DNA from 4 places in the Leuconostoc sp. S50 genome. Region 1 is predicted to be linked to each of the others. Evidence: riboswitches for the same ligand, from Rfam matches in the RefSeq annotation. Region 1 holds a riboswitch; each other region holds the start of a gene.
The links. Region 1 has a riboswitch for thiamine pyrophosphate ahead of tenA (thiaminase II). Riboswitches for the same ligand answer to the same signal wherever they lie in the genome.

Region 1 (7,484 bases):
TCTGGCTGTTGCTTAGCTACCATCTTTAAGGCGTGAATTAGTTCAAAGACTGTATTGTCTTGGTTGTCCTGTTCTGATCTATCTATTCCACGAGCGGACGTAGGTAATCCAACAATCCGTCGCATCTCAGAACTATTTCCTTTAATAATAGCAGGATGCGTACTGATTATCTCATTTCCTAAATCTAATCTTTGTTGGGTAATACCATAGCCAACCATGTCAACCACCGTTGGTTTTTTCGTTTGATAAGCCAGTTGACTGGCTATTTTTAAATTTTTTTCATGGGTTTCACTCATACGCCCCATATTCAAAAATAAAGCATCTGTTGTCTGGAATAAAGAACGAAATTCTCGACTGTCGCCACTCATAATTGGTTTCCCACCAATGTATAGAATGCTATTTGCAACTGTCTCGATAGTGATGTCATTTGTTATACAATGAATGAGTGGTGAACTTTTTAAAGGTAAAATAGTATCAAAGGTCTTTATATCTATTTTTTCCATGTTTCAACCTACAAATACAAGGCGAATTTTCCGAACAGCTTTAATTTTCAATAAATTAGTAATGACAAAGTAAGCAATAACAGCACCGATAATTGTTGCACCAATAAAACGTGGCGTATACACGAACCAATACATATTCTGCTGTTGTCCTGTGTACCAAATCATTACAGGATAAGAAATCAATGATCCAATAATGCCAGTTCCTAAAAATTCTCCAAGCATAGACCAATAAATGCTTTGTCCATATTTGTATAGTAATCCTGCACCAGCAGCACCAAAAACAGCCCCTGTTAAAGCAAGTGGTGGAATACCCAAAATTAGCATTCTGATGATACCAGTCACAAATGCCATAACAACTGCATAAAGTGGCCCTAAAAAGACGCCAGCTATAATGTTCATAACACTTGACATTGGAGCCATACCCTCTATTCTAAAAATTGGTGACAATATCACGTCCAAACCAATCATGACAGCTACTATTATTAATCTTTGAATATCTACATTTTTATTCATTTTTGTCTCCTGCATATTTGTAATGCCTATGTGAGGTTCAATATTTTGTGATCGTTTTTTCTTTTGAATCTATTCTTTCGTCACAACTTTATGCAGTTCTTTAAGTAAATTAGGCACTTTTTGCGCAATATTGATAGCCTGCATAATTTCACTTACCACTGCAACGCCAACAATACCAGTTTCTTCAAGGTGCTTTATTTTCGCCTCCTTAATACCTCCAATTGCAATCACTGGTATAGAAACATTTTGGCTTATTTCCCGCAATGTTTTTATAGATGTGTGTTGTGTGACAACCTTTGTTTGGGTCGGATATATCGCACCGACGCCGATATAATCAGCTCCTTGTTTTGCTGCTTCCTGTGCGCTCTGCACGCTTTTTGCTGATACACCAATTATTTTATTCGGCCCTAACAGCTTTCTAACAACATTAATTGGTAAATCACTATCACCAACATGAACACCATCAGCTCCAACTGCTAGACAAATATCCACACGGTCATCAATGATTAAAGAAATATCGTATTTATCCGTAATTAATTTAACCTTAACGGCTAAATTAAAATAGTCACGCGAAGAAAGTTCCTTTTCCCTTAATTGTACTAGTGTGACCCCGCTCTTACATGCCAGTCCTACCCGATTCAAAAAATCCTCATCGCAAAGCCCCTGTCGATCAGTAACCAAATATAATTTCAATATCTTTTTCACATTCATATTTCAATTCCCTTTTTCAGATCATATTTTGAATAGCATCTAGTTCCAGTGTTTCGAGTAATGGTTTAGTTTCATAAAAACTACGGCCACTAGCTATGACTGACAGAATCCCACGTTTTGGAAACGTTTTTAACAGTTCAATCATTTCCACGCTAACTTTTAGATCGTTATTGGGACAAAGCGTGCCGTCTAAGTCAAAGAAAACAATTTTGTTATCGTTCATAATTCAGCTCCTTTTATATTCTCTAGGAAAAACGAGGACTTTTCTAAACTGTTCAATCTTTGATCACACGCGTATCTCTCAAAATTAGCTAATGATTAAAAAATAATTACCAGAGTCGTAAAATAAAAACGCAGTATTGAATGAATAACATCACGATCAGAATAATCATCCAGCCACCAAATTTTGCTGGAAACCGTTCATAGTAACTTCGTTTTTCTCCTTCCTCAAAACCATGTGAAGTCATAGCCATGGCCAAATTATTGGACCATATCAATGACTGGGTAATCGCTTTAAAATATAGCTTTGGAGACCAAAAATGCAACACTTCTCCTCGCATCATGCCGACTGCACGAATCGTCTTCACAGCGTGTATAATTTTAGGAATAAAACTAAAAGCGCCTAATATACCGTAGACGAAGGTAGCAGACATTTTGACATTTTGCTCCAAAGAACGTAGTAATTTGTATAACACCATAGTCGATATAAAAGCTGCGCCCAAAAAAATATACACTCCGACACGAGTCGTCATGACCAAAGCAAAATGTACCCGCTGTTCTTTGCTTCCGGTACCAAAAAAATAGAACGAAGTAAATGATCCAATGGCCGGCAGTATACTTACAATCAACAATCGAGCAAAGTTCTTTGCAAAATTCCCAGTTATCAATAAAATTAATAGACTCATTACAATCAAGATTAAATTGAGATATACTGATTTTGTGAAAGCTATTTCAAAAGAGATAAGTAAGACCAATACTAGTTTTTGAGTTTCATTCATCAACATATTTTCTCCTCATAGCGCAGGCCACTTGTATCGAAATGAACGTGATAGTCAACATATTTTGCAATGCCATGTGTTTGGTGCGAAATCATAATGACGGTTTGATGTAAATCATCAGCGACCTCCTTAATAGTTGCCATAACATGTTGAATAGACATCTTATCCAAGCCCGCCAAAGGCTCATCTAATAATAATATTTCTGGAGAAATAACTATCATAATTAATAATTGTAATTTTTTTTTGCTGCCCGCCTGACAATTCATACACGCTATGCTCTGATAGTCCGTCAAGATTTAGCCGGTCGATAACTTTGGATATTTTGTCTTTAGTCCAGTATCCTTTGAAACGACTCTTTGATCTAGCTTGCTCAAGTTCTTCTTTTACTGTAATGTTTAAAAATTGATTCATTGCGTTTTGAAAAACTAGCCCCACTAAACGTGCATATTTCTTAAAAGGTAAATTATTAATCGCTTGCTCTTCGTAGCATAATGTTCCTTGAAAGTCATGCAATCTCGCAAAAGTTAATAACAAACTTGACTTACCAATACCATTTGGTCCAGTAATTAATGTTATTTTATTTTTGGCCCACTTAAAATCACTATTTTTTAAAATAGGCATGATGCCATTTTTCAAGGTCACATCAACCATATTGAATGATAATTCATCTACTTCATTGTGAACCTTTAACAGCTGTGGACTATATTCATTAAATATATCCTTAATTTCATTTTTGCCTGCTTGATAAAGTGTTTTATTTGCTATGCGAAAGACATCCGTCATCAGCGACTGATAACCACTTGTATCATGATCAGAAACTAGAATGCCATGTCCACGATCAGCTAACTTTTTCAACAATAACTGCAATTCTTTTCGATGCACGAGATCAACCGCTGCAAAAGGTTCATCTAACAAAATGATTTCGGCGCCCATAGCCAACGTTTCAGCTAAAGCCACTTTTTGCAATTCCCCACCTGATAGATGAGCTAAATCACTATGCCTCAGTGGTTCAATACCAACTTCAATTAATGCTTCATTGATTCGTTTATCTATTTCTTGCTTTGATAGAGACAAATTTTCAAGTGAAAAAATTAATTCATCTTCCACACGATCCATTGCGAACTGTTGATCGGGATGTTGAAATAACATAGCTACTTTTCTCGATCGAAAATTAGCTTTAATTGTTGCGATATTATGTTTATTTAATAAAACTGTTTCTGACAATTCACCACCATACTTGGGATACAAACCAGCTAGAGCAGTCATCAATGTAGACTTCCCACAACCTGATTCACCAACTAATAAAATAAATCGTCCCGGTTGTATGGATAGCGTAATATCTTTTAAAATTAATTGGTCATCAATTTTAATATCTAAATGGCTAGTTTTTAAAATCGTCATTATTGGTCATCCTAACATCACTTTTTTAATAACTTAGACTTTTCTAATAGATTAACAATCCAATAAACTAGTAGGCCAGCAAAAAAAGCAATTGAAATCCACCGTACAATGAACAATCCGATTAACATACTAATTCCAAACTGAAGATAGCCATCATGGAACAATGACCATACAAAAGTCACAATAGTTCCTGTAAGGGTCGACAAAATTAAACCTGTTTTCCAATTTTTATAGCCTGTTAATGTGAAACCTAACTCTGATCCAATTCCTTGAATAAAACCAGAAATTAAAGTCGCTACACCCCAGTAACCACCCAAAAGTGCTTCTCCTGTCGCACCTAGTAATTCACCAATTAATCCAGCCCCCATCCTTCTCAATAGATAGCTGGAAAGTGGCGCTGCCATCATCCAAGGACCAATTGTAATTGCAATTGTGTATTGATGTAATCCGAGTGGGACCAAAACAGCATCTAAAGCTGTGTATATCGGATCCATAATAAAATAAATGACACCAAAAGCAATACCTATTAATGCCATTAATATCACTTCTCGCAACGACCACCTAACCTTTGATTCAGATGAGATTTCTAACTGTTCCATAAACATATTCTCCTTTTGATTGAGGTCGTAAGCTTTGCTAATATACCGTTTTAGTAATAAGTGATCATAGAAAAAACCACCAACCACAAAAGAGAATAGTGATTGATGGCATCAAAAAATGTCTTAATCTAACTTATCTTCCTTCGCAGGTATTAACCTGACAGGTTCAATGGGTATAATCTCAACCTTACGGTACCCCAGATAAAATATTAAACTACGTGAAAAAGTATAACTCATTGTTTTCAAAAAGGCAATGCACTGATTCCTACTTTTTTTAATGTTTGTAATTATTTTGTAGTAGTGTTATTCTTAATTCATAAAATATTATATGTTGTCCACTAGGGGTGCCTTCTTGGCTGAGATGATGTTTACATCAGTCCCTTCGAACCTGATCTAGTCAACACTAGCGTAGGAAAGTGGCATTCTTTTATTTAATAAAGATGCTCTTTTTGCGCTCTTAACAAAGCGCTTTTTTTGTTGACTAAAAACCAATTATTAGGAGATATTATGTTGTTTTCAGAAGAATTACGTGCTCATGCACAACCAATTATGACTGCTATTCATGAACACCCATTTGTACGTGGTATCGCGACAGGATACGTTCCACGAGAAGCTTTAATTTTTTATGTTGAACAAGATTTTCAATATTTGAGTGAATTTATTAAAATTTATGCCACTGCAATTACAAAACTAACTGACCGTACCGAGATAAAATTTTTTGCGAATTCAATTGATTTTATTTTGAATAGCGAAATTCATCCACACCACGTCTTTTGCGATGTGGCCGGCGTTCAATATGAAATGTTACAACATGCAACACCAGCACCAAAAGCATATTTGTATGAATCACATATGTATCGTGCAGCTGATACAGGTTTACTGCTGAATATTCTCGCTGCTTTTCAAGCTTGTCCTTGGACGTACCATGAAATTGCCAGCAAGCAAGTTCAAGAAAAGGCTAATAATCAAGCTAATCCTTTTAAAGGATGGATTGATTTCTATGCCAAAACGGATGATGATTCTCAGACCACACTCTCTGATCAAATTTTCGATTGGATTGATCGTTTGGCATCAGAGGCAACATCATCACAACGTGAAGAAGCTATGCAATTTTTCTTAAAAAGTTGTGAACTAGAATGGCAGTTTTGGGAGCAAGCTTTTTACCAACAAGACTGGAAATTTAAATCAGTCATTGATTAAACAAATAAAAGTTGCCAGTATTCTTTAAAAAGTCTCTTTGGTGTCAAGCACTTAGTTTATTTAAAATTTCTGTTATCATTACAATACTACTCTGTCAATTCTATTTTTATATAAAGTAACAAAAACGTGTAAACTGTTTAAATCATTCTAGATTGCTCATAAGTCAATAACAAAGCCTATCACTCGTCAAAGTCAAACCAGGCGAATTCTAATGACAAAAACTAACCCATTTGGATTCGCAACGAAGTCTAGTAATGGGCTAACTAGACATAACTGGACTTCTTTCAAAAGTTATGGTGACGTTATAGCGATTGTTACAAAATACAATTTCACGATTTTAGAATTTTTTCTGGATTATTTATAGAGCTGTTATCGATAAGAAATGCTAATGACTCTGCCAATCAATTTATTTTTTGCCACCTCTTCAATTGAAAAAAAGCTGATTATTGAAGTTTGTGCAATGATGAATAACCAAGCTCTCGGATATAAAGTGATAAGACTCTTTTCGCATTATTTTTATTGTATTTATCAGTATTTTGAGGTACTTTATTTCCGATTTCATCAAAAAAAGCACCAGTCACATTTTCAAATTTTTCATTCAAAGCCAGTAAGCTACCCACCGGTACAGAAGTATTCGTCAGAGACTTTGTATACGCCATCAGATTGCTTTTTACATCCCCAGGGAAAAAGCTATTAATAGTGGTCTTCTGTGCTGCCAATTGGTCAACCAGTACCTGTACTAATAGCATTTTATGAGTAATTGCCCATGTGGCGCGCATCAATGCGTTAAATTGTTGTTCACAAATCGGAGCCATTGCAATAGCCTGTGGGTTTCCCGTGACAATCAATACTCGACTTCCTCTTAATACTTTTAAAAGAGCTATTGTCAAATAATAATGGGCTAACAAGTTGTTATTAATATTATCTTGACTGTTAGTTGGATAAATACCGGCACTATGGATCAAGACATCTATCCGCTCTGTGTTTTTCAAAATAAATTCAACAACTTTTTGACGTTCTGAATTGATTGACAGATCACCAGCAACATACTTGACATTATTACCAAGACTAGTTTGGGCTAATTGCAACTTGTGCTCATTACGGCCAACCAAAATCACTTGATTATTAATTGATAAATCTCGCGCTATGGCAAATCCAACACCAGATCCACCACCAGTTATCACAATATTTTTCATTCAGTATTTTACCTTTCATAACTATTATTTTATCAAAACCAATCCATAATAGCTCAAATAGAATACTAAACGCTACTATTTTCGCATGGGGTGACGTCATCTCAAAAAAACGAAATGGCACTGTTATCATTTGAATGAAGATAAAGTTCTCGCAAAAAATAATGTGTTCAAAAAAGTGAAAGGACAATTTATCTATTAGCTAAATGCGTTTATTTGAATTATTATAACGACGAGTACACGTTTAAGTCCATCTAAATACGTTCCGTTTTCTCGACACATTACTTTTCCAGCAATGATTTAGATATTTCGTTTTTTTACGTTTTACGTCATTAACGATGTTAATATTACCAACCTTAATTTGTA
Region 2 (7,484 bases), on a different contig from region 1:
GAACGTTATCATTTGTCGGCCGATATTTTCGAGCAAGAAAATGTCGATGTATTACTAGCAATTACGACAAAACTTGGTTTCAAAGATGATTATGATAAGGCAAGTGAACGATTATTAAACGACTTGCGAAAAAATAAATTAGGTGCATTTACACTGGATTTGATTGATGTATGAGTGAGACAATAAAAGCAATTCAGACACAACTTAAAACAATTTTACCTGATGATGAACGGTTATTAGTTTGGCGGCAAGATTCACGTGTGGGCGTCCAAAAAGCCGTCCAATCTTGGCAGAAAAACCAAGACAGGATGGCTGAAAAGCATGATGCATTTTTACACAGATTTGATATTGAAAGCCAATATTGGGCACAAGGTTACCGTAATATTGCAGGGATTGATGAAGTAGGTCGTGGTCCATTAGCAGGACCAGTAATTGCAGCAGCTGTTATTTTACCTCATCATTTCGACGTTATGGATGTCATTGACTCAAAACAATTATCAGCTGAAAAGCGGGAAGATTTGTATGAAAAAATCATGACACAGGCTCTGGCTGTTGGCATTGGAGAGGTTGATGCCAACATCATCGATGACATCAATATTTATGAAGCAGCTCGCATGGCGATGACGATTGCTGTTTCTAAATTACAGCTGAAAGCCGAGGTGCTATTGATTGATGCCATGCGGTTGGACCTTGATATCCCGCAAGAATTTCTCATTAAAGGTGATGCACGGAGTAATAGTATTGGCGCTGCTAGTATCGTGGCAAAAGTCACTAGGGACCGTTTAATGACTGACTATGGTCTAAAATATCCTGGGTATGGTTTCGAAAGAAATGCCGGTTACGGTACAAAAGAACATTTGCAAGCCATTGCAATGAATGGCATCACGCCAATTCATCGCAAAACGTTTGCACCCATTAAAGATATGCAATCATCAATTGCAAAAACACCAAGAGACTGACAGCTATTAGCCAGTCTCTTTTTTGGATGACCACTGACTGAAAATGAGTGCGTGGTGCGTTTTCTGTAAAACCATGTGAAACCATTGCTGTTGATAGTCGAGTTGACCATTGCAGAGAAACCAAAATCGCTTTGAAAAATAATTGCGGTGAATAAAATGATAAGTGTTCACCTCTCATGAGAGCAGCGATATGGATTGTTTTGATTTCTTGTTTGACGCGGGGGACGAATGTCAGTGCACCTCGTAATCCGTAGACAAAGGTCGTTGGTAAATGCCACTTTTGCTCTAGGGTATTTAATAAATCCACCATATTAGTTGTAAATGAAAAGGCGGCACCAAGATAAATGTAAGCTACAATACGGGTCGCCATAACAATTGCCATGTTGTGAGTGCCATACGTACTAAATGATGTCCACGCCCCTAAAACGGGCAAAATAGGCATTAGCACGAGCAATAAATAGCGTTGCCATGTTAATCTTGATAACATTAAATAAACTGCCGCAATGATGGCTACTATAAAATTAATACGCGCATTCAATATAAAGGTCAGTTCAATACTGACGATTAAAATAAAGACGAATTTAACACCGGAATTCATTAAAATTGCTCCTGATAGTATAATGTTTGATGATCAAGGTGTAGATGATAATTAACAACTGGTAATAGGGCATCTAATTGGTGACTAATAATAATAAAACGCTGTTTACCTTGAGTTGAAAGTTCTTGTAATATTTCAGCGACCACACGTACGGAGGCGACATCTAGCCCAGCAATTGGTTCGTCAAGCAACAACATTGGCGTGCCGACTATTAGCATCAGTAGTAGTTGTAATTTTTTCTTCTGACCGCCAGACAGTTGATAGACAACGTGTTGCCGCAGATGGAGGAGGTTAAGACGCGTGAGAAAATGATCAATTTTTTGGGGTGACCAAAATGCGCGTTGTTGACTATGTTGATAACTCAATGTTAATTCCTCATCGACAGTCATTCTAAGGAACTGGCGCTCTGGGCTTTGAAACGATAGTGCCACTTCTTGAACATATTGTGCAACTTTTAATTTTTGAATATTTTTTGATTGATAAGTTATCTGCCCATCAAAAGATTTCAATTTAGTTAACGCATTAAATAAAGTTGATTTGCCGCTACCATTTGCGCCAGTCAGGAGGGTAATTCCGGGTGCGCCAATAAGAAGTTGTGGCACCGTTATCAAAGTCTTTTTTTCGTTCAATAACTTGAAATGATTTAGTTCAAAAACCCCTTCACTGATTGTTTTAAAAGTATGATGTTGTGGCTTTGGAAGTCGTTGAATAAATTGAGTATGATCAAGTGCTGATATTTTATGATTATGAATTTCCCACACATTGTTGACAATATCTGAATAGCCTGAAAAATCGTGATCCGCAACAAGAATTGAAACACCATCAGCCTGCAATGTTTTTATTTTTTTTAAAATTTCCTGCCGTGCTGTCATATCAACATTAGCGAAAGGTTCATCTAGTAGTAACAATTTACTTTTCATCGCAACAATAATTGCCAAAGCAACTTTTTGTTTTTCACCACCTGATAGTGTGTTCATTTGTTGATTGGCTAGTTGTTTGATGCCGACAAATTTAAGCGCCGCTGTTGCACGTTCAGCTATTTCATCAGACGGAATTTGCAAGTTTTCTAGTGTAAACGTCAATTCCTCAAAAGGGGTAGGCATCGCAAACTGTGTGTCGGGATCTTGAAATAAAAAACCAACATACTGCGCTCTCTGATTAGCTGGTAGCTGGCTGATGGCGGTATTGTCAACCAAAACAGTGCCTTTAAGTTGAGGAAACAGGCCAGCAATAATTTTTAACAAAGTAGATTTACCAATACCCGATGGTCCAATCAAAAGGTTGAAACTATTTTCTTGAATGGTCAATGTCAAGTCGTCAAAAATTTTTGTTTTGCCATAGCTTAAATTAAGGTGTTCTAAAGTAACAATCATGGTTTATGGTATCCTATGTACGCGGAAAAAACCGCTTTATCTGTATTTATCTGTTTTTTTTGCTATTGTAAGTACATCGCTAGTCGTCGCCATATTGATTTTGCTATAAACCATTACAGGTATGTCTGTGATTTCGGCCGCAACTTTTGGTAATTGTGCTAAAATTGCCATCAATTGATCGTAATCGCCTTCTAATGTCGATTCAAACGCACCAACTTGGTAATTAACACCGCTAGCATCAATATAAGCAATGACATGATCAACAATTTTAATCACATCATTTTCGTTGGCAGTCATTGGCAAAACTTGTACTGCAATACTTGAAATCATGAGATCACCTCTGATTGATGCGTTGTCAAAATACCTGATTTAGCAATTAGCTTCTGTGTGAAGTAAACAATGACACCAGCAAAAATTGCCGATGAAATCAGGCGTGTGATAAATAGACCAACTAACAGACCTAATGAATATTGGGCATAGCCATTGCGAAGCAAGTCCCAACCAAAGGTGACAATTGTGACGGTAATGACAGAAGCTGTTAAGCTAGTTTTATCCCAACGTCGATATCCAAAAATAGCAAATCCAATTTCAGTTCCGAGCCCCTGAATGGCACCAGCAACGATATTCATGACACCCCATTGTGAGCCAAAAATCATTTCAATAGTACCTGCAAGTGTTTCGCCAATAATCGAAGCTCCGGCACGGCGAATAATGTATCCCGCCATTGGACCAGCCATTAGCCATGGACCAATTGTTCCATCGTTAGCGTATGGACTTAAACCCATAGGTGTTAATATTGCTGCAATAACATTATAAGCAAATGCCCAAGCCCAGAAAATAAAGCCGAAAAACACCGCGATGAGTGCGATAAAGATGACGTCACGAAGTGACCATTTTGTATGCATGTTGCACACCTCCGAATTTGTTGTGAAAACACCGCCATGAGGTTAGACATACAAAAAGCCAATCTTCGTGGGAAGATTGGCTTTGATATCATATCAATTAAAAATACTACAACAGACTGAATTGGTAGTTTGTCTGTATACAATCAATATTAAAGTAAATCTCCCTACGCTAGTATAATCTAGATCAGGTTATATGGGTATTATCTCAGCCGTTTGGCACCCCAGATTTTGGTGTTTTCAATTGTTTGTGATTAACTCACAAACAGAGTGTACCACAATCCATTTTTGCCTGCAAGCGGTGAAAGTCGTTTGGCTTGCAAAAATGGTCCTTATGGGTATACTTATTATTCATGAGTTGCAATTAATAAGTTATGTTTAGGAGTTGTATTGAGATGCTTTATTTTATTGGATTGGCTGCTGGATTCTTATTAGCTAATCAAAGTGCTATTAATGCAAAATTAGGTGCAGCGGTGCGTTCACCATTTAGGTCGAGTTTAATTTCATTTACAGTCGGGACAATATTTCTCATCGCCGTCTTTTTTGGGACTAGTCAACATATTGTTCCTATTGGCACTGTTTTATCTCATAATCCGTGGTGGATTTGGTTGGGCGGGATTTTGGGTGTCTTCTTTTTAACATCTAACATTTTAATGTTTCCTAAATTAGGGGCAATCCAAACGATTATTCTGCCAATTTTAGGCCAAGTTTTGATGGGAGAAGTGATTGATATTTTTGGGCTTTTTGGGGCACAACAACATCCTTTAACCTGGCTAAAATCGATGGGAATTTTGATTTTATTCTTAGGTATTTATATTGCTGTTGTGTTGGCGAGCCGAGGATTTGCTAAGGTTGAAGAAAAAAGTGACACAGATCATGAAAACGCCGTTGCGTTGAATTTATGGCGTTTATGGGGGATAGTGGCAGGTGCTATTTCAGCCATTCAACAAGCCATCAATGGCCACTTAGGACAATTAATGCATTCCTCAGTCGGTGCCTCGGTGTTTTCTTTTTTGACAGGCACCATCTTGATTTTTTTGGTTGTCATGGTTCGTGACAAGTCTCTTTTACCCAAAACATTCCATGCTAATGAACAGCCATTTTGGTTGTTCATTGGTGGCGTATTGGGCGCTGCGTTTGTTTTCGCAGCCGCCTATTTAGTGCCACAACTGGGAGCAGGAGTAACGGTGACTTTGGGATTATTTGGTTCAATCGTTGGATCAATGGCTGTCACACAATTTGGATGGTGGCGTTCACCACAAAGACAAGTGACGCGGGCACAAATATTTGGTATTATGGCGATGGCAATCGGTGTGCTACTGATAAAATTTGGATAAGGAAAGTCAGCGCATAGCTGGCTTTTTTGCTATACTTGTAGGAGTAAAAAAATTTTTTTAGGAAACATTATGGATAGTATTCATCTTTCGCCACGCCTTGAAGCTGTGGCTAAGCACGTGCCACAAGGCGCAATAATTGCTGATATCGGTTCAGATCATGCCTATTTACCTGCACATTTACTCTTGACCAATCATGTCCAGCATGCCATAGCTGGTGAAGTTGCTCAGGGACCGTTTGAAAATGTCCAACATGAAATTAACAAACGACATCTGAATGGCAAACTTGAGGCGCGATTAGCGAATGGTCTAGCCGCTATTGATACAGCTGATAAGGTTAACACAGTTGTAATTGCTGGCATGGGCGGCATTTTAATTCAAGACATTTTGTCAGCTGGTCAGTCAAAAAAACATGAGTACAATACTTTGATTTTACAACCAAATACTGATGAGAATGTTGTCAGATCATGGTTAAACAACAATCACTATTTGATTATAGCGGAAGATATTGTTCAGGAAGGTTCGCATTTTTATGAAGTGATTGTTGCAACACCTGGTGATTCAAAATTATCTGATCGTGAGATTGATTTTGGTCCGTATCTGTTGCAAGCAAAATCACCAATTTTTGTCGCCAAGTGGCAAAAAGAATGTGACCGCATCCAACTTATTTTGGAACATTTGAAAGATTCAGGAAACCAAAGTACAGTAGCTTATAAGAAATGGCAAACGAATTATGATCGCATCAAGGAGCTGATATCGTGATTGCACAAGAATTAATTGATCAAATTGAACAGTTTGCGCCACTATCATTGGCAGAAGCAGGGGATCCCACCGGTTTACAAATTGGCAACCCTAATCAACAAATTAATCGCGTTATGACTACGTTAGACGTGCGTCCAGAGGTTGTCAAAGAAGCCATTGCTGCTAAGGTAGACTTTATTTGGGCACATCATGAGGCAATGTTTTTTCCAGCCAAAAACTTAGACCTATCTGTTCCACAAAATCAAATGTATGCAGATCTTATCGGGAATCAAATTGTCGTTTATGCATCACATACCAATTTGGACAGTGCTTTTGGTGGGATGAATGATTGGTTATCCGCTGCGCTAAATATTGAGGACACAGTGCCTTTAATCCCTAATGCAGATGGCAAAACAGGATTAGGACGAATTGGTAAGTTAAATAAACCATTGACAGTGGCTAATTTTGCGAAACAAATGCGTGATATTTTTCACGTTGAAGCTGTTCGTGTCATAGCCAATGATCTTAATCGTGTCATTTCAACGGTGGCAGTTCTAGGTGGAGATGGGGGTAAGTTTTGGCCAATAGCTAAACAATCAGGGGCTGATGCTTTTGTTACTGCTGATGTATATTATCATGTTGGCCATGACATCTTAGCAGATGATTTTGTAGTCATTGATCCGGATCATCACATGGAAGCCATTGCTAATCAAAAAATGGCTGATCAAGTAAAAGTATGGTGTGGTGATCAGCTCGATGTTTTTGCCACAAAGATGAATACAGATCCTTATACTTATATTTTGGGACCGTCCGGACAGCAGTAGTCGACCAAAAAGGAGTGAAAATATGACAAAATATCCAGAACTAACAGAGCGATTTTTGAAGTACGTCAAAATTGATACGCAGTCAGACGAAAATTCAACAACAGTGCCTTCTTCACCAAAAGAAGTGGCATTTTTAGCTGAATTGGCTGAAGAACTAAAGCACATTGGTCTTGAAAATGTGCGTACTATGCCTGATGGTTATGTATTTGCCGAACTGTCAAGCAACATTGACAATGCTAATGTACCTACAATCGGTTTCATTGCTCATGTGGATACTGCTGATTTTAATGGTGCTAATGTGAAGCCACAAATTGTTGCTGATTATGATGGTCAATCACCCATCAAGCTTGGGACAAGTGGTTACGAACTAAATCCGTCTGAATTTCCGAGTCTAAAAAAATATGTTGGACACACGTTAATTACAACAGATGGGACGACACTTTTGGGTGCTGATGACAAAGCTGGGGATGCTGAAATTATCACAGCAGCAGCATATTTAATTGCTCATCCAGAAATCAAGCATGGTGATTTACGTTTTGCGTTTGGTCCTGATGAAGAAATTGGTATTGGCGCAGATAACTTTGATGTTACTGCTTTTGGTGCAGATTTTGCATACACGATGGATGGCGGTCCATTAGGTGAATTAGAGTGGGAAACCTTCAACGCGGCGGCCGCTACAATCGATATTAAAGGTCGTAATGTGCACCCAGGAACAGCTAAAAATGCTATGATTAACGCTATTCAAGTAGCATT
Region 3 (7,484 bases), on a different contig from region 1:
ATTGAGCTGGTGCCAAATGGTGCCATGTGACGATAGGCAAAATAGGCTAACATAATCAGTAGTGGTACCCAAAAGCTAAGTGCCAGTGGTGAAAGCGTGTAACGTTTTAAAGTATGTTTCATAAATGAATGTTCCTAAAAATAATGATTGCTAATAAAAAAGGCAGAAAAATTTGCTTAGTCAAGGCAATTCATTCTGAGACCTTTTTATGATTATCAAGATTAATGAGTTGACGAAATCGCAACGGATTCAGCGATATATTGGTCGGGACTATTGATGAGTTGTGTGACAAATTCAGCGACACTAGTGCGTGTGATTGGTCCACCAATAATTTCTTCGTTTGGATCAGTTTGAACGTTAAGTTGCTGCATTTTATTGTCATCAGTGAGTTCATTGGGTCTGATAATGGTGTAATCAAGTTGAGATGCTGTAATACGTTGTGCGGCAGCGGCTTGATCACCAATGTAGCTGTTTTCGTTTTCGGGAGTACCCAAAATATTGCGCCATAAATCAGCTTGCTGTGGTGGCAACTCATTGTAAATGCCAATTGTCGCGATCCAAATCAGTCGAGACACACCAGCAGTATGCATGGCGTTGACTAACGCATTAGCCACATTTTTTTGACGACCTTCGGCACCAACATTGGCGTATACGATGTCAATATTTTTTAATGCTGTCACCAAATCAGCTTCATTTGCCGCGTCTAGATTGGCAATGTGTTGGGCTGGTTTAGCGTGAAGAGAGGTGAGCTTTAATTGTGTGTCGGTATTGGCTAACATATTAACCACTAATTTGGCAATTTGACCATTAGCACCGAGAATTAGAATTTTTTTTGTCATACTTTCATTTTAGCATGATTGTTTGGATTGCGGTAAAATATAGATAGGAATGAGGTTCATTATGAGTTTAACTTATCAACAATTATTAATGGCAGTCCCACTGATATTACGAGGCGGTAATGTCCCTAATATTGTTGGAGAAGCAGGCATTGGCAAGTCTGCTTTAGTGAGCGATGTGGCAAAGCAAATGAACGCGCAATTGTTTACAACGGTGGTTTCTCTGTCAGAAAAAGGCGATTTGGCGATTCCAATACCGCCCTTGACTGAAAGCGCATTTTTAGAAACTAAGCATTATGGGCAACTTGCTGATGTTAAATTTGGCTACACACATACGCTGATTCAAATTATTCAACATGCCGAATCGGTACCAAGTCAACCAATCATTTGGTTTTTAGATGAGTTTAATCGCGGCTCACAAGCTGTTCAGGCCGAACTCATGAATTTAGTGTTACAACGACAGATTAATGATCTAATTTTGCCTGAAAATGTTTTCCTTATCTTGGCAGAAAATCCAGATGATAGTATGCATGGTTTTGAGACATCTGAATATGCGGTTCAAACTTCTGATGCCGCAATTAAGGATCGGACAACAAGATTAGTGATGAGCGTATCAGTGAAGGATTGGCTAGCATGGGCTGCTAAAGGTGACCAACGGCCAAATATTCATGATTTGGTGCGCAGATTTATCGCTGAAAATGCTGGTTTATTATATCCTGTTGTGCGTGAAGTTGATTTGAATCCGACCCCGCGTGCTTGGCAACGTGTGTCGGATAATCTTTTTGAATTGCTGAAGCAATCAAATCGTCAGCAAGAAGATTTATTATTTGATATTGTGGCGGGTGATTTAGGTCAAGTAGTTGCCACGCAATTTGTTCGATTTGTACGTGAACAAACGCCTAGTCTCACAGCCGAAGAGGTTTTTGACTCAAAGCCAGACGGACCTAAAGTACCTTTAAACATTCGTTCTAAATTTGAAAGTTATTCAGAAATTCAAAAAATGACAGTGATGAAAACATTGTTATTGACGGCAGATATGACACACGATAATAACGCTGCACGTTTTAGTGAATTACTACAATTGGTGGCACCAGATGGGCAATATGCACTGGTCAAGCAAATGACAAATGCCCCAATTTTAGATGATTTATACAATTCAGAAGAACACTATGCAAACGTGTTGTATCAACAAATTATGGACATTGCAACCAGATGATAACGCAGGATGAAACGGATAATTTAATATTAGGTGGTATTAAAACCTTGCTAGATGTTTCACCCCTATATGGCAACATTGTCATGAATTTAACCCGCGAAATGAACCTGTTAGCACCGCATCCTTTGGCATTAAAATGGCAAAATCATCGTTGGTACTTAGTAATCAATCCAGCTCGTTTAACAGAAAATTTCAGCACATACAATCAGATTGCGGCTGCATTGGCACATGAAGCACTGCATGTTATTTGGGAACACCCAGTTCGCTATGCTGCAACGCACCAAGCAAAATCAGTTGTTGATCTAGGAACTGATGTGGCGATTAATCAATATTTACCTAAGGAATTAGGTGAGTTACCAACGGCTGTGACTTTGCAAATGTTGTTTGATGTGTACGGCGAATGGTTTGCGCCTTATCAAGATTCGCAAACTTATATTGATTTAATCAGTCGTTTTGAAGATGATGTGCCTGCTCATGGTGACGTCGACGGCCACGGTGAGTGGGCGAGTGTTGGCGATGAGTCTGATGAGGCTAAATCGGCACTTGAACAAGTCATTCGTCAAGCTAATGAAGATGCACAAAAATCTGGGCGAGGTCACTTGGCTAGTGCTGTCATACAACAGATTTCCGCGGTGGTGGTGCCTAAAAAAAATTGGCGTCAAATCTTCAAAGCAGGGGTAAGCCAAGTGCCTAATCAAAAGCAATCATCACGCGCACGATTTAATCGACGCCAAGCCTATCGAATGGATTTACTTGGTGAAATTAGTAAGTACGAAAATGAAATTTTGGTATTTGTCGACAATTCAGCTTCTATTAGTGATAGACTAGTGGGTAAATTCCTAGCCAATGTGATGCAAATAACACAACAATTTGATGCTAAAGTCCGCGTGTTTTCATTTGATACAGCAGTTGAAGTGATTAAAAATATCAATCATTGGCAGCGCCGTGCTGGTGGAGGAACGGCATTTCTAAGTATTTTTGACTATCTAGATAAACAAAAAACACCTCGTGAGACGACAACAGTGATTATCCTAACTGATGGTGACGGTGAAACATCACCGATTATGTCACATTATCGTCGTGTTTATTGGATACTGCCAGAACAGCAACAACTCAGTTTGCCTAATCAAATTGGAAAGGTGTTGACCCTATGAAATTAAATCCAACAGATCTGAGTAGTTTTATTGCCAAAGACAATCGGTTCAAAAGAGCTGAAGCATTATTAACTGATCACTGGGAGTCCCTGTTATTAAGTGAGCCATGGGGCATGACGATGATGACGCGTTCAGATATTGTCTATGCAAAAGCATTAGTTGCATCAGGCGCTATTACACCCAGAGTTGATCTGACAACGTTTAAAGGCGTCCAACAGTTTATTCAGCGTAATGCAGTTCGGCTTTCACCAGATGTCGTCACAATGTTAAAGGAGCCATTCTTATGAAAATTAATCTTGTACTTGCACCAGAACAGTCAGTTTCAGAATTATTAGCACTTCAAACAGCGAATCCAGACAACGTGTTTTACCTCGGCAAGGTATCACAATTGGCTGGTTCGAATGTTTTGATTTTAGATGCACCAGAAATTGTCCAACAATTTCAACGGCCATTAGGCTTTGATAGTCGTTATACTAATGATCAACTAACTGGTCGTGTGATTCATCAAATTGCCTTTCAGGCTAAAGATGATAATGATAAACTAATTGGTAAGTTAGTAAATGTTGCCGGTGTTGTGGCTCAAAATGATAATGGCAAAGCAGATTATATGTTATGGACTTTTTGGCAAAATCACAGTCAATTAGCTGATTTTTTGAAAAGTACACAGTATCAGCAAATGATTAATTTGATGAAAAATCCTTACACCACAACTTATCAACGTGTTACAAGTGATTCGCAATTGTCACTGAAGCATCAAATGAGAGATGTTGATCCTGAATGGTGGGGTTGATTATCTGGTGACATTCGTTTACACTTATCTTGAATTAAATAAAATATCTGGGGTGCCAATCGGCTGAGAAATACCCATTGAACCTGATGACGTTAGTACGTACGAAGGGAGATATGTTGCACAAGCTAGTGTTTTTTAAATGTTGATTACTGGCCGTGAACGCATCTTCTTGGAGTGGGTTCGCGGCCTTTTTGTGTCCTACTATGGAGAAAACATGACAACCTTACAAACAATTAGAGAACAATTTATGCCTCAAATCATGGCTGAGCCTTTTGTGAAAGCTATTGGCAGTAATTCATTAACTCAGCAGCAAGCTGATTATTATACAGCACAAGATGCAAGCTACATTGAAGCTTTTATGCCCATTGTGAATCAAATTGATGAATCATTACATTTAACCAGGCCGACAAGCGACGATGAAGGACAAGCACACCTTAGTCTAGTGGATGCTGTTGCCCCAAAACCTTTGGATTTGGTGGGGCAATCTTATGTGAGCCACATGCGTTCTGCAGCTCAAAAAGGTGCTATGGCAGCAATTATGGCAACCTTACCTTGTGTAGAATCCTATTATTTTATAGCTAAAGCACTGGCACATCAAACAAACAATGGTTGGCAGCAATATTATGCCAGTAAACAATATCATGATTTGGTAACCTATTACTGGCAGATTGTTGACCATTCAGACAGTCAACTGGATGTCGCTATTTTTGAAAAATCATATCAATTTGAACTAAAATTTTGGCGGAATGCCTATGAAAAAGGGAGTCAATACTAATGACGATAAAAAATGTACGGACACAATCACCACTTGTTCTGACTTATGCTAACTTTGTTACCCCACAATTCGTAGCCAATGTCGTGAATGTTATTGGTGCTTCGCCTCTTATGAGTCGGGAAGTTAGTGAATTTAATGATTTATGTCAAATTGCAGATGCCGTTGTCATTAATATTGGTACGCTTAAGGCCAATGAACTGTCTGATATTGTAACGCTTTCAAAGGTCGCTAATAATTTAGATAAACCTGTTATCTTGGATCCAGTGGCAGTTGCAGTGCCCTTTCGTAGTAAGGCCGTGCAGACTTTGATGCAAGAAGGGCATGTTGATATCATTCGAGGCAACGCAGCGGAAATAGCGTGGTTTGCCGATATTGATTTTGACAGTCAAGGCATTGATGCCACTGGTAGTGGGGATGTGATTGCCATCGCACAATTAGCAGCAGAAAAGACTGGTGCCATAATTGCATTAAGTGGCGCCAAAGATGTTATTAGTGATGGTCATCATACTGCCGTCATTGAGACAGATGTGCCATTATTATCAACTAATGTGGGTACTGGCGATGCCTTATCGTCTGTGATTGGCGCGTTTGTAGCCGAATCACTCACTGTGGAAAATGTCACGTACGCGATGGCAACTTTTAAGTTAGCTGGGCTCAAAGCCAGCCGTCAAATTACGACACCAGGTTTTTATAGTATGCAATTGCTAGATGAACTTGCTGCAATTACAAGCGAGGAAGTAGCGACGTTTATGATTGAAAGTGTGCAATATTTATGAGCAATGAAACACCACAAGTATTAACAATTGCTGGTGCTGATAGTAGTGGCGGTGCCGGTATTAGTGCTGATTTAAAGACATTTGCTGCACAAGGTGTCTATGGTGCTAATGTATTTGTCGCTTTAACAGCGCAAAATACGTTGGGTGTTCAAGATGTTTTGATGACCCCACCTGATATGATTTGGTCACAAATGAAATCAATCGCTGATGATTTAGCGATTAAAGCAACCAAAACTGGTATGCTCGGTAACGCAGAGACAGTAGCGCTTGTTGCCAAAGGCTTGCAAAATTTTGATTTTGGTAAATATGTGTTAGATCCGGTAATGGTTGCGAAAGGTGGCGCAAAGTTGCTTAATCCTGATGCAGTGGCTGCCGTGAAAAGTTTATTGTTACCGCTGACAGAACTTGTAACGCCTAATATGCCAGAAGCTGAAATTTTAAGTGGTCAAGCGATTAATAATCGGCAAGACATGCAACGTGCAGCTAAGGCGATTCAAAAATTAGGCGCCAAAAATGTTTTATTGAAAGGAGGTCATGGGCAGTCATCACGTATTGAGGATTACGTCTTATTGGCTGATGGGACAGATTTCTGGTTGGCAAGTCAGCGGGTCCTTACGGCGCGTACCCACGGCACTGGAGACACTATTTCGGCAGCGATTACGGCACAATTAGCGCTTGGCAAAACTTTAGATGTGGCGATTTTGCATGGGAAAAGATACGTTGACGCCACAATTCGTGATGGCATTGCTGTTGGACACGGGCATGGGCCACTTAACCATGGGACCAAATTGGTGACAGAAGATACAGTTGAGGTACTTCATGACATTTAATCCGTTAATATTACGACGTTATTTTGTTTTAGGCACTCAAAATGTGGAAAACGAATCACAATTTTTTGATATTTTAACAACCGCTTTGAAATATGGTATTACTGCTTTTCAATATCGTGAAAAAGGTGATGGCGCATTAAAAGGTGCTGAAAAATACCGTGTGGCAGAGCGTGTACGCGATTTAACACGCCAGTATCACGTGCCTCTAATCATCGATGATGATATACCATTAGCTCACCAAATTCACGCTGATGGTGTACACTTTGGTCAAAAAGATGGTAATATTATTGAAAATGTTCGTGCTTGCAATGGCATGTTTGTTGGTGTTTCCGTGACGACGCAAGCTGATTTTCATCGTGTTCAAGGTGTATCGGGAATTGATTACATTGGTGTTGGACCAATATTTGCGACGAAGACAAAAGCTGATGCTAATCCACCAATTGGTCTCGAAGGACTGAGCGATATTAAGCGCATTAGCCATTGGCCAATCGTCGCTATTGGTGGTATTTCAAATGAAAATATAGATGATATTTATACGACTGGTATCAATGGCGTTGCTGTTATTAGCATGATTAGTGCAGCTGATAATGTCGCAGAGGCAGTGATAAAGTGGCAACAATATTCATAAAAATTAAAAGAGGCTCAACATGTTTAACACGTTGAGCCTCTTTAATCTGATTTTTACTTGACAAATTGTTCAGATAGCGACAAAAATTCATCAATATCTTTTTTAACCAAATCGGCACCAGCTTGCCAGAAATCTGGCTTAGTCAGATCAACACCTAAATGTTTTTGAGCTAATTCTTCTGATGTCATATTTGCTGTGTCACGAAGCAACGCAATATATTTATCCTCAAAATTATCACCATCTTTTTGTGCTTGTGCATAAATACCGGCTGAAAAGAGATAACCGAAAGTGTATGGAAAATTATAAAATGGGACTGAATCAATAAAGAAGTGCAACTTTGAAGACCAGAAATGTGGATGACGTGTATCTAGCGTACCATCAAAGGCACTTTTTTGTGCTTCATCCATCAATTCGTTCAGTCGTTGCGGTGTGACAACGCCATTTTGACGTTCAGTATAGAAAGCATCTTCAAATAAGAA
Region 4 (7,484 bases), on a different contig from region 1:
AATCACCTATCACAATTGGTTTGTCATTTGGTTTGGCATTGGCCGTTGCCATTTATGCTTTTGGTCGAGTTTCTGGTGGACACTTTAACCCAGCCGTATCACTTTCGATGGCAATTCAAAAGCGTTTGTCATGGGTCGAATTTGTCGGCTATGTATTAGCACAACTGATTGGTGCTATTGTCGCTTCTGGTGCTGTCTATCTTGGCGTTACAGCTTATCTAAAGTCACCATCAGTTACAACTGCTTTGTCAGGTCAATCAATGACAGTCAAACAATTCGTCACTTTGGCTGGTCTTGGTCAAACAAACTTTGCTGATGGACAAGGCTGGTACGCTTTCGCCTTTGAATTGATTTTGACTTTCTTGTTTGTTTTGGTCATTTCAATTGTCACTAAATTGGCTAATGTACCGGCGCCATTGATTATCGGTTTGTGGTTAGCTGTTCTAATCATTGTTGCATTACCTATTACAGGTGGTGCTTTCAACCCTGCTCGTGCCTTAGGTCCTGCAATCTTTGTTCAAGGTAAAGCACTTGGTCACGTTTGGGTTTACCTAGTGGCTGATCTACTAGGTGGTGCTTTGGCAGCATTTGCCGCTAACTTCTTCAACAAGGGTGTTACGAAAGAAGCATAATGTTTTTACTAAAAAGAAGCTCATCACGAGCTTCTTTTTTATTATCGCAATTGCCGTGGAAAGTCATGAGGCAATGGACCTGTAATCGTTTTAACGCCACCATCAAAGGGTAAAGGTAGTTCAATGGTAGCTGAATGCAGCATCAATCTTGGCATATGACGCCCACCATATAGGTCATCCCCAACTATTGGATGACCTATACTAGCTAAATGAACCCTAATTTGGTGCATTCGTCCAGTATCCAAACGAATTCGTAATAGTGAATTTTGATAAACTGTATGTACATTAGTCCAATGCGTTACAGCAAATTGTGCTTCGGCGCCATTGACAGCACGTTTCCTGTCGTCTTTTGCATCAATGCCAATTGGTGTTTTAATTATTCCCTGTTTTGTCGGCATCACACCACTCACCCATGCCAAATAAGTCCGCGTAATTACCTTAGCAGATAATAGCTGGTCAAGTATTGGCACTACTAAAGGCGTTTTTGCAACAATAACGGCGCCGGAGGTAGCCCGATCAATTCGATGTACCATATAAGGCGACGCTTCTACATGGCGCCTTTGAAAATCACCGGCAACGTAATTCAGCAAAGTATCATCTTCTGTGGGTGAATGCGGATGCATTTTCATCCCCGCTGGTTTATCAATCACCACAAGATAATCGTTCTCAAATAAAGTTGTTACCTGCTGATTATAATTTGGTCGATAATTAGAACTACTCGTTCTAAAGTCGTCCTGATCAAACGTCATCACTAAGACATCGTTAGTTGCCAAATAGTAACTAGTCGGGACCATTCTGCCATTCACAGTGAAATGACGCTTAATTCTGAGAGCGCCACGAATACGCTTTGGAATGAGCCATTTGGTCCATAAGGCTTTCACTGATTGTCCTGCGTTATGCGGTGATATAATAAATTGATATTGCCATGTTGTCATAGGATAAGTGCCCACACCTTTAGTTGCTTAGCCCCTTAATTTGACTTTATTGTCATTTTAGTTATACTTAAATTATCTGGGGTGCCTTTTGGCTGAGATATACCCACTGAACCTGCTCATGATAATGCATGCGAAGGGAGATACCACATTGTTTAGCTCATTAATGGCGCAACCTGTAAATTCTCTTGACGGTTGCGCTTTTATTTTTTTGGAGATATGAAGTCTATGCAAAATTCTCGTTCCCGCGTCATCGCTGAAGTGGCTATATTTGCCGCCTTGGCTGTTGTTTTCGATTGGTTGACCCTATTTAAAATGCCACAAGGTGGCGCTGTAACCTTGTCACTGGTCCCAATATTATTTGTTGCATACCGTCACGGTGTAAAAGCCGGTATGATTACTGGATTAATTGTTGGTATAGTGACTTTTATTTTAAATCCGTACTATTTAAATCCATTACAAGTATTTTTTGACTATTTCTTTGCCTACACGCTAGTTGGTCTCGGCGGATTGTTCGAAAGCCAATTAAAATATGCACTCCGTCGAGATGCAACAAGGCAAGCAATGATACTCATATCAATTGGTGCCCTATTAGGTGGTTTGGGTCGCTTTTTTGGTTCCTTTTTGGCTGGTGGTTTCTTTTACGGCGCATTTGCCCCTAAAGGACAAAATCCGTGGCTTTACTCACTAATTTACAACGCAGCTTATGTTATCCCACAAATCCTGTTGACGATTGTTGTACTGATTATTTTGCTTCGCGTTCAACCAAAAATGTTCAAATAAAAAGCCAGTTATTATAACAATTCTGAAGGGAAGCTGTTATAATAACTGGCTTTTTCTCGTGATTGGAGACTCGCGTTTATCAACAACCCGATACTTTACTTTGCCAGATTCCAGATAGACGTACAACAATTGTGTCTCATCGTCATCAAAATAACCCAAATTTACAACAACACGACCCTCATATTCTTCAATACCTTGAAAGGCTTTTTTCATAATGTGATGAATAATCATGGCACTTTCAAGTTGTTCATTAGCCTTATCAACAGCGTCATGTAGACTGTCACCATCATCTAAGTTTTGTTTGATTATCGCAACCTTAATAAACGCTCGAAAGCCATATAACCGAGATTCTTGTTCATCTTCTCGATCGATCGCTTGAACATATCCTTGCTTTTCCCAATAACGAAGTTGCCGTGTCGAAATATTTGTCATACGTGCTAACTCGCCAATACGGAATTGTAAATGATCAAGAGACGGTTTTTTAAAATTTTCTTTGTCAAAATTCATGTCTGTGCCTCTAGAAATAGTGTTCTTTGTCAACTAAGTTGCTAAACACCCCTAATATCTATTTAAATATAGCACATTCCTTTGTTAAAACAAAGCCTGCCACTGTTCTAAAATTGGGCCCATTTCAAAATCTTCTACTCGTTGTAATGAAATATTAGCATAGTATTGTCGCTCTTTTTGAGTACTTAATAGTGGTTGAATAGCTGCTAACAAACCATCAACATCGCCATTCTCGACTAAAATGCCGTATTTACCACCGTCTAGTACCTCCGCAGAACCGGTATTTTTCATTGCGACAATTGGTAACCCAAAGCTCATCGCTTCAGCCAAAACCAATGGCAATCCTTCCCAACGAGACGTCTGTAAGAAAATACTAGCATCACGGTAATGTTGTCGTAATGCCTCATCTTTTAGCCCACCACGGTAAATAATTTTATCGTGCGCCGCATATTTTTCAATTAAGCCTTGAAAAGTTGCCATATCTTCTGGTAGTCCATTACCTGCAATTGCCAGGCGCCAATCATTTGGTAATTTTGAAGCCAATTTCACAGCAAAATCGATGCCTTTATGCTGAATCGCAATTCGAGCTGTAAAGGCAATGATATGCTGTGACAAATCAGCACGACCATTTGGTGTGATAGTCAACGGATTCCATATTTTGACGGCGTGCTTATTGTAGGATTTAAAGCCGGCCAAATCGTAGTCTGTTAACACAACAACAGTATCAAGTGCCCGCAAACCTGCTTCAAATTCAGGCTGCATATCAGCATAGTACTGGCTTTTGTAGGTCGTCACATTATTATGCATCCAACCAATTAACTGTGTATCAGGTAATTGTGGTTTCATAACAGCAGCAAAACTAGACAACAAACCACCTGCTAAAATAACCACCTCGAATTCCCGTGCAAGATCAATAAAATCTTGAATTTGTTCAGCATATTTAATATAAGGCTGTGCATCGTTGGCTAAAGTTAACGGTCTCTTTGCTATGCGTAGCTCCGCTGATAGGGCATAAAAGGCTGGTAAATCAGAAAAGCTGTAATACACAACGTTGTGTTGTTGTGCTAAGGCGTTACCCACGACGGTTGTGGCACGCTTCATGCCCCCAAGACCAATGTTTTCAAGGGCAATGAGAATTTTGGTCATATTTTTACTCCAAACATCATTAATTTCCACTCCAATCATCTGCGTTTCGTGGTAACAATCTCGTGGTATCTGTCGCTTTATCGCGCGACTCTGGTGCGTCAGTAATGTAATCACTTAACGTTGATTGATTGCCATTTTTAGACAGTAAGCTTGTAGATTTTGTCCCTAATTCTTGGTTAATTTTTTTCAATCGTTTGACCGTACTATCTTTACTATAATCATATTTAGAAGGATCAACAGCTTTAAATCCTTTTGGTGTGTAGAAGCGCAGCAAATTTTTCTGATTCAAGTTATCTGACATATCTAATTTTTTGTTCACATAACTTTGAATCTTGTTGACTTTAGCCTGCAACTTTTTATCAGGATATTCAATCAACTGATTCGTTTTCGTATTCCAAATGCGTCCTGACAGACTGGCGTATTCAGGTGTTATCCAGTCTTTATTGCGGAAAGCAACAATTTGCACGTGCTGCTTACTTAATAAGTCCTGTCCAAATTGAATATATCGCTTAGTACTAATACCAAGTAAATGCTCCAAGGTAGGTGCAACATCAATTTCACCACCATAAGTATGATCAATATAACCATTTGTCATGCCCGGTATATGAACAATCAATGGCACTCGTTGCAAATTAGCATTATCTAAATCGTTCCAATTACTCTCACTTTTGCCAAGCACCGACGCCAAATAAGGCGCGTCAGTATTAGAAATACCGTAGTGATCACCATACAAGACAACAGCAGTATTATCGTACAACCCTGATTTTTTGAGATAATTAAAGAATTCCTTCACGGATTGATCAAGGTAGTGATTGGTGATGAAATAGTTGTCCACTAATGTTGAACCTGTATTCGACGTCTGGAAATTAGGATCTTGGTCCTGTGCATCTAGCGTATAAGGTGTGTGGTTTGTCACTGTCAAATATTTAGCATAAAACGGCTGCTGCAAACGTTCTAGATAAGGAATAGAGTTTTGAAATAATAATTTATCTTTCAGGCCCCACGATGTCGCTTTTTTACCAGTTAAATCAAAATAATCACCGGAAATCCAATTTTGGTAGCCCATATGTTTGTAAACTGTGCTACGATTCCAAAAGCTACCAATGTTACCATGAAATACTGCGCTTGAATAACCAGCACGTTGATTCAAAATAGCAGGCATTGCCTGAAAGGTTTGATCATCTCCTAGTTTGGAAAATAATGAGCCTTGTGGTAATCCAAAAGTAGAAGTCTCTAGCATATTTTCTGCGTCAGATGTCTTACCTTGTCCAACTTGATTAAAGAAATTATCAAACGAAACACTCGACTTGCTATGGTATAAGCTATTCAAAAACGGTGTTACTTCTTGGCCATTAATTTTCAAATCAAGTGACATTTGTTGGAAGCTTTCCAAATGAATCACAATGACGTTCTTGCCTTTCGCTTTGCCATAAAATTCTGGATTAATCGCCGCATAATTTTTCTTAATATATTTCTGAACAGCTGTTAATTCAGATGGTGTTGCACTTTTACGAACCTGACTAGTTTGGTATGTATTAATCGCATCATAAATTGTGAATGGTCCAATACCCAAATACTTCACCATATATTCACGATCAAACTGACGTGTTAATAACTGTGGTCGATCAACATCTGCAAAAAACATATTTGCCACCAATACAAAAACACCAATGGTAAAAAGTTTAAATGGTTGCCAACGTTTTAATGGTCGCTGATCGAATTTAATTTTTCGAATAATCATCAAGCCAATTAAAATGACTAAATCAATCCAAAATAAAAAATCATGTACGCCAAAAGAAATGGCGCCTGCTGCTTTACTACCTTGGTTAACCGTATTGTACCCCAGCATGGTATTAATGGACATGAAATCTGAAAATTCTCGAAAATAAATGACATTCAAATACAACAATGTTGTCATCGCTGTATCAATGAGTAATAGTGCCCCATAATAAATTTGTTTGGGCTTGATGAACAAGACCAAACTAAACAAAATCATGGTAAATCCGATTGGATTCAATAGCATGAGAATTACTTGCAATGGATCAGAAACGTGTAACCAATCAAAATCAGCACCATACGCCAAAATAGTTTTTAATGTGAATAAGACGACTAACCATGTAAAAAAACCAAGTCGTGTATTCAGTTGTGCTAGCCAATTTTTTGGCGCCAGCGTCTGGTGCCAAAATTTTTTCAAAAATTTTTTCATAAGTTTCATTATACCAATTTATATGGTCACTCGCTCTAAATATTGCTATACTTGTATCATGACAATAGAAATAAAACATCAAAAAGGGCTCGGTCCAATTCAAATAGACGCCCTAACAATCAGAAAAACCGTGTTTGTCATCGAACAAGGCGTTGACATCGCTGACGAGATGGATGATCCGTCGGCCGAAGAAGAGGCAATTCACATCGTAGCATATGTTGATGGCAAACTCGCAGCAACTGCTCGTGTTTTACCTGAGTCAACAGCTACTTGGCATGTTCAGCGTGTAGCCACGCTCTATCCTGCGCGTGGCAAGGGTCTTGGTAGCAAATTATTTGCATATATTGAACAACTTGCCCCTGAATACGGTATCAAAACATTAGTACTAGGTGCACAAGTGCAGGCTCGCGGTTTTTACGATCATTTAGGTTTTTCAGCTTTTGGCGAAGCGTTCATCGACGCTGGTATTCAACATATTCACATGAAAAAAGCGCTGTCATAGGCGCTTTTTTTGTGCTAAGAACGCCTCATGTAAGCAATTTCAACTTTAATTTGATAAGGCTGCTGATCGTCAATGAGTTCACTTCTCGTAGCAACATGACTTAATCCGCCAGTCAGAACTACCGAAGCAACAGCCAAACGATAATGTGACAATGCTTGATCCGTTGGTGTCAACCCTACCCGAGAAACAATCCCGAGTTCGCGAGCCTGCAACTGATTGATGCCACCAAATATTGTCAATGTGCCGCCAGTTTCTTGCATATCAAAATAAGGCAATATTGTCCCTGGATGATTGGCGTTAATCACTCCTTTTTGTGCAATAATTTGTCGTTGCGCCTGTTCACCCAAGTGACCATAGTCTTGTGCGATTAAATTTAAATCATTCATTTCATGAGCAACGATGTCAATGTTGGTTCTTTGCTGCAAATTACTGTCAATAACACCATTCATAACGTCTTGACGTTCATATAGCCCGTTTGCCGGAATAATCACATTCGCTACGGCTGGTGTCGTTTCTTCATGAGGTTGTCCGACAATTTGTTCTATTTTAGGCGAAATATCCCATTTCGTTGTTTTTTTTGTAAAAAAGTACAACACATTTAAAATAACAAAATACAGTAAAACTAAAAATATTGCTACTAGTAAACTACCCCTTAGAATACGACCATTTTCAAAAAAACGATATGCCAGATATAGTAAGTACCATACGCCAATGGCACCTACTGCTGTGTAAATACGGCCTTTTACTTTAGAATTGGTAGTAAAATAACCAAGATA

Region 2: another riboswitch for thiamine pyrophosphate. It lies ahead of IAE53_RS02460 (ECF transporter S component); the one in region 1 lies ahead of tenA (thiaminase II).
Region 3: another riboswitch for thiamine pyrophosphate. It lies ahead of IAE53_RS00470 (transcriptional regulator); the one in region 1 lies ahead of tenA (thiaminase II).
Region 4: another riboswitch for thiamine pyrophosphate. It lies ahead of thiT (energy-coupled thiamine transporter ThiT); the one in region 1 lies ahead of tenA (thiaminase II).

What each region holds. Positions count from the first base shown of each region.
Region 1 covers NZ_JACVUE010000002.1:84,985-92,468, forward strand. The annotation lists gene IAE53_RS02960 (hydroxyethylthiazole kinase) at 1-503, opposite strand, end outside; gene thiW (energy coupling factor transporter S component ThiW) at 507-1,016, opposite strand; gene thiE (thiamine phosphate synthase) at 1,086-1,727, opposite strand; gene IAE53_RS02975 (HAD family hydrolase) at 1,744-1,950, opposite strand; gene IAE53_RS02980 (energy-coupling factor transporter transmembrane protein EcfT) at 2,057-2,731, opposite strand; gene IAE53_RS11380 (hypothetical protein) at 2,725-2,946, opposite strand; gene IAE53_RS02985 (ATP-binding cassette domain-containing protein) at 2,909-4,126, opposite strand; gene IAE53_RS02990 (ECF transporter S component) at 4,144-4,725, opposite strand; TPP riboswitch at 4,847-4,935, opposite strand; TPP riboswitch at 5,056-5,157, shown strand; gene tenA (thiaminase II) at 5,233-5,925, shown strand; gene IAE53_RS03000 (hypothetical protein) at 6,137-6,289, shown strand; gene IAE53_RS03005 (SDR family NAD(P)-dependent oxidoreductase) at 6,369-7,121, opposite strand.
Region 2 covers NZ_JACVUE010000001.1:514,884-522,367, forward strand. The annotation lists gene ylqF (ribosome biogenesis GTPase YlqF) at 1-174, shown strand, start outside; gene IAE53_RS02440 (ribonuclease HII) at 171-959, shown strand; gene IAE53_RS02445 (energy-coupling factor transporter transmembrane protein EcfT) at 916-1,557, opposite strand; gene IAE53_RS02450 (ABC transporter ATP-binding protein) at 1,557-2,930, opposite strand; gene IAE53_RS02455 (thiamine-binding protein) at 2,967-3,260, opposite strand; gene IAE53_RS02460 (ECF transporter S component) at 3,257-3,835, opposite strand; TPP riboswitch at 3,980-4,069, opposite strand; gene IAE53_RS02465 (DMT family transporter) at 4,228-5,169, shown strand; gene IAE53_RS02470 (class I SAM-dependent methyltransferase) at 5,239-5,928, shown strand; gene IAE53_RS02475 (Nif3-like dinuclear metal center hexameric protein) at 5,922-6,731, shown strand; gene pepT (peptidase T) at 6,754-7,484, shown strand, end outside.
Region 3 covers NZ_JACVUE010000001.1:108,386-115,869, forward strand. The annotation lists gene IAE53_RS00440 (YfhO family protein) at 1-122, opposite strand, end outside; gene IAE53_RS00445 (NAD(P)H-binding protein) at 222-839, opposite strand; gene IAE53_RS00450 (ATP-binding protein) at 901-2,052, shown strand; gene IAE53_RS00455 (VWA-like domain-containing protein) at 2,049-3,206, shown strand; gene IAE53_RS00460 (hypothetical protein) at 3,203-3,493, shown strand; gene IAE53_RS00465 (hypothetical protein) at 3,490-3,996, shown strand; TPP riboswitch at 4,035-4,123, shown strand; gene IAE53_RS00470 (transcriptional regulator) at 4,211-4,771, shown strand; gene thiM (hydroxyethylthiazole kinase) at 4,771-5,547, shown strand; gene thiD (bifunctional hydroxymethylpyrimidine kinase/phosphomethylpyrimidine kinase) at 5,544-6,377, shown strand; gene thiE (thiamine phosphate synthase) at 6,367-7,005, shown strand; gene IAE53_RS00490 (M3 family oligoendopeptidase) at 7,059-7,484, opposite strand, start outside.
Region 4 covers NZ_JACVUE010000003.1:160,777-168,260, forward strand. The annotation lists gene IAE53_RS04640 (MIP/aquaporin family protein) at 1-632, shown strand, start outside; gene IAE53_RS04645 (RluA family pseudouridine synthase) at 674-1,567, opposite strand; TPP riboswitch at 1,635-1,723, shown strand; gene thiT (energy-coupled thiamine transporter ThiT) at 1,793-2,347, shown strand; gene IAE53_RS04655 (MerR family transcriptional regulator) at 2,384-2,854, opposite strand; gene IAE53_RS04660 (glycosyltransferase) at 2,939-4,000, opposite strand; gene IAE53_RS04665 (LTA synthase family protein) at 4,020-6,215, opposite strand; gene IAE53_RS04670 (GNAT family N-acetyltransferase) at 6,265-6,708, shown strand; gene IAE53_RS04675 (DUF6681 family protein) at 6,723-7,484, opposite strand, start outside.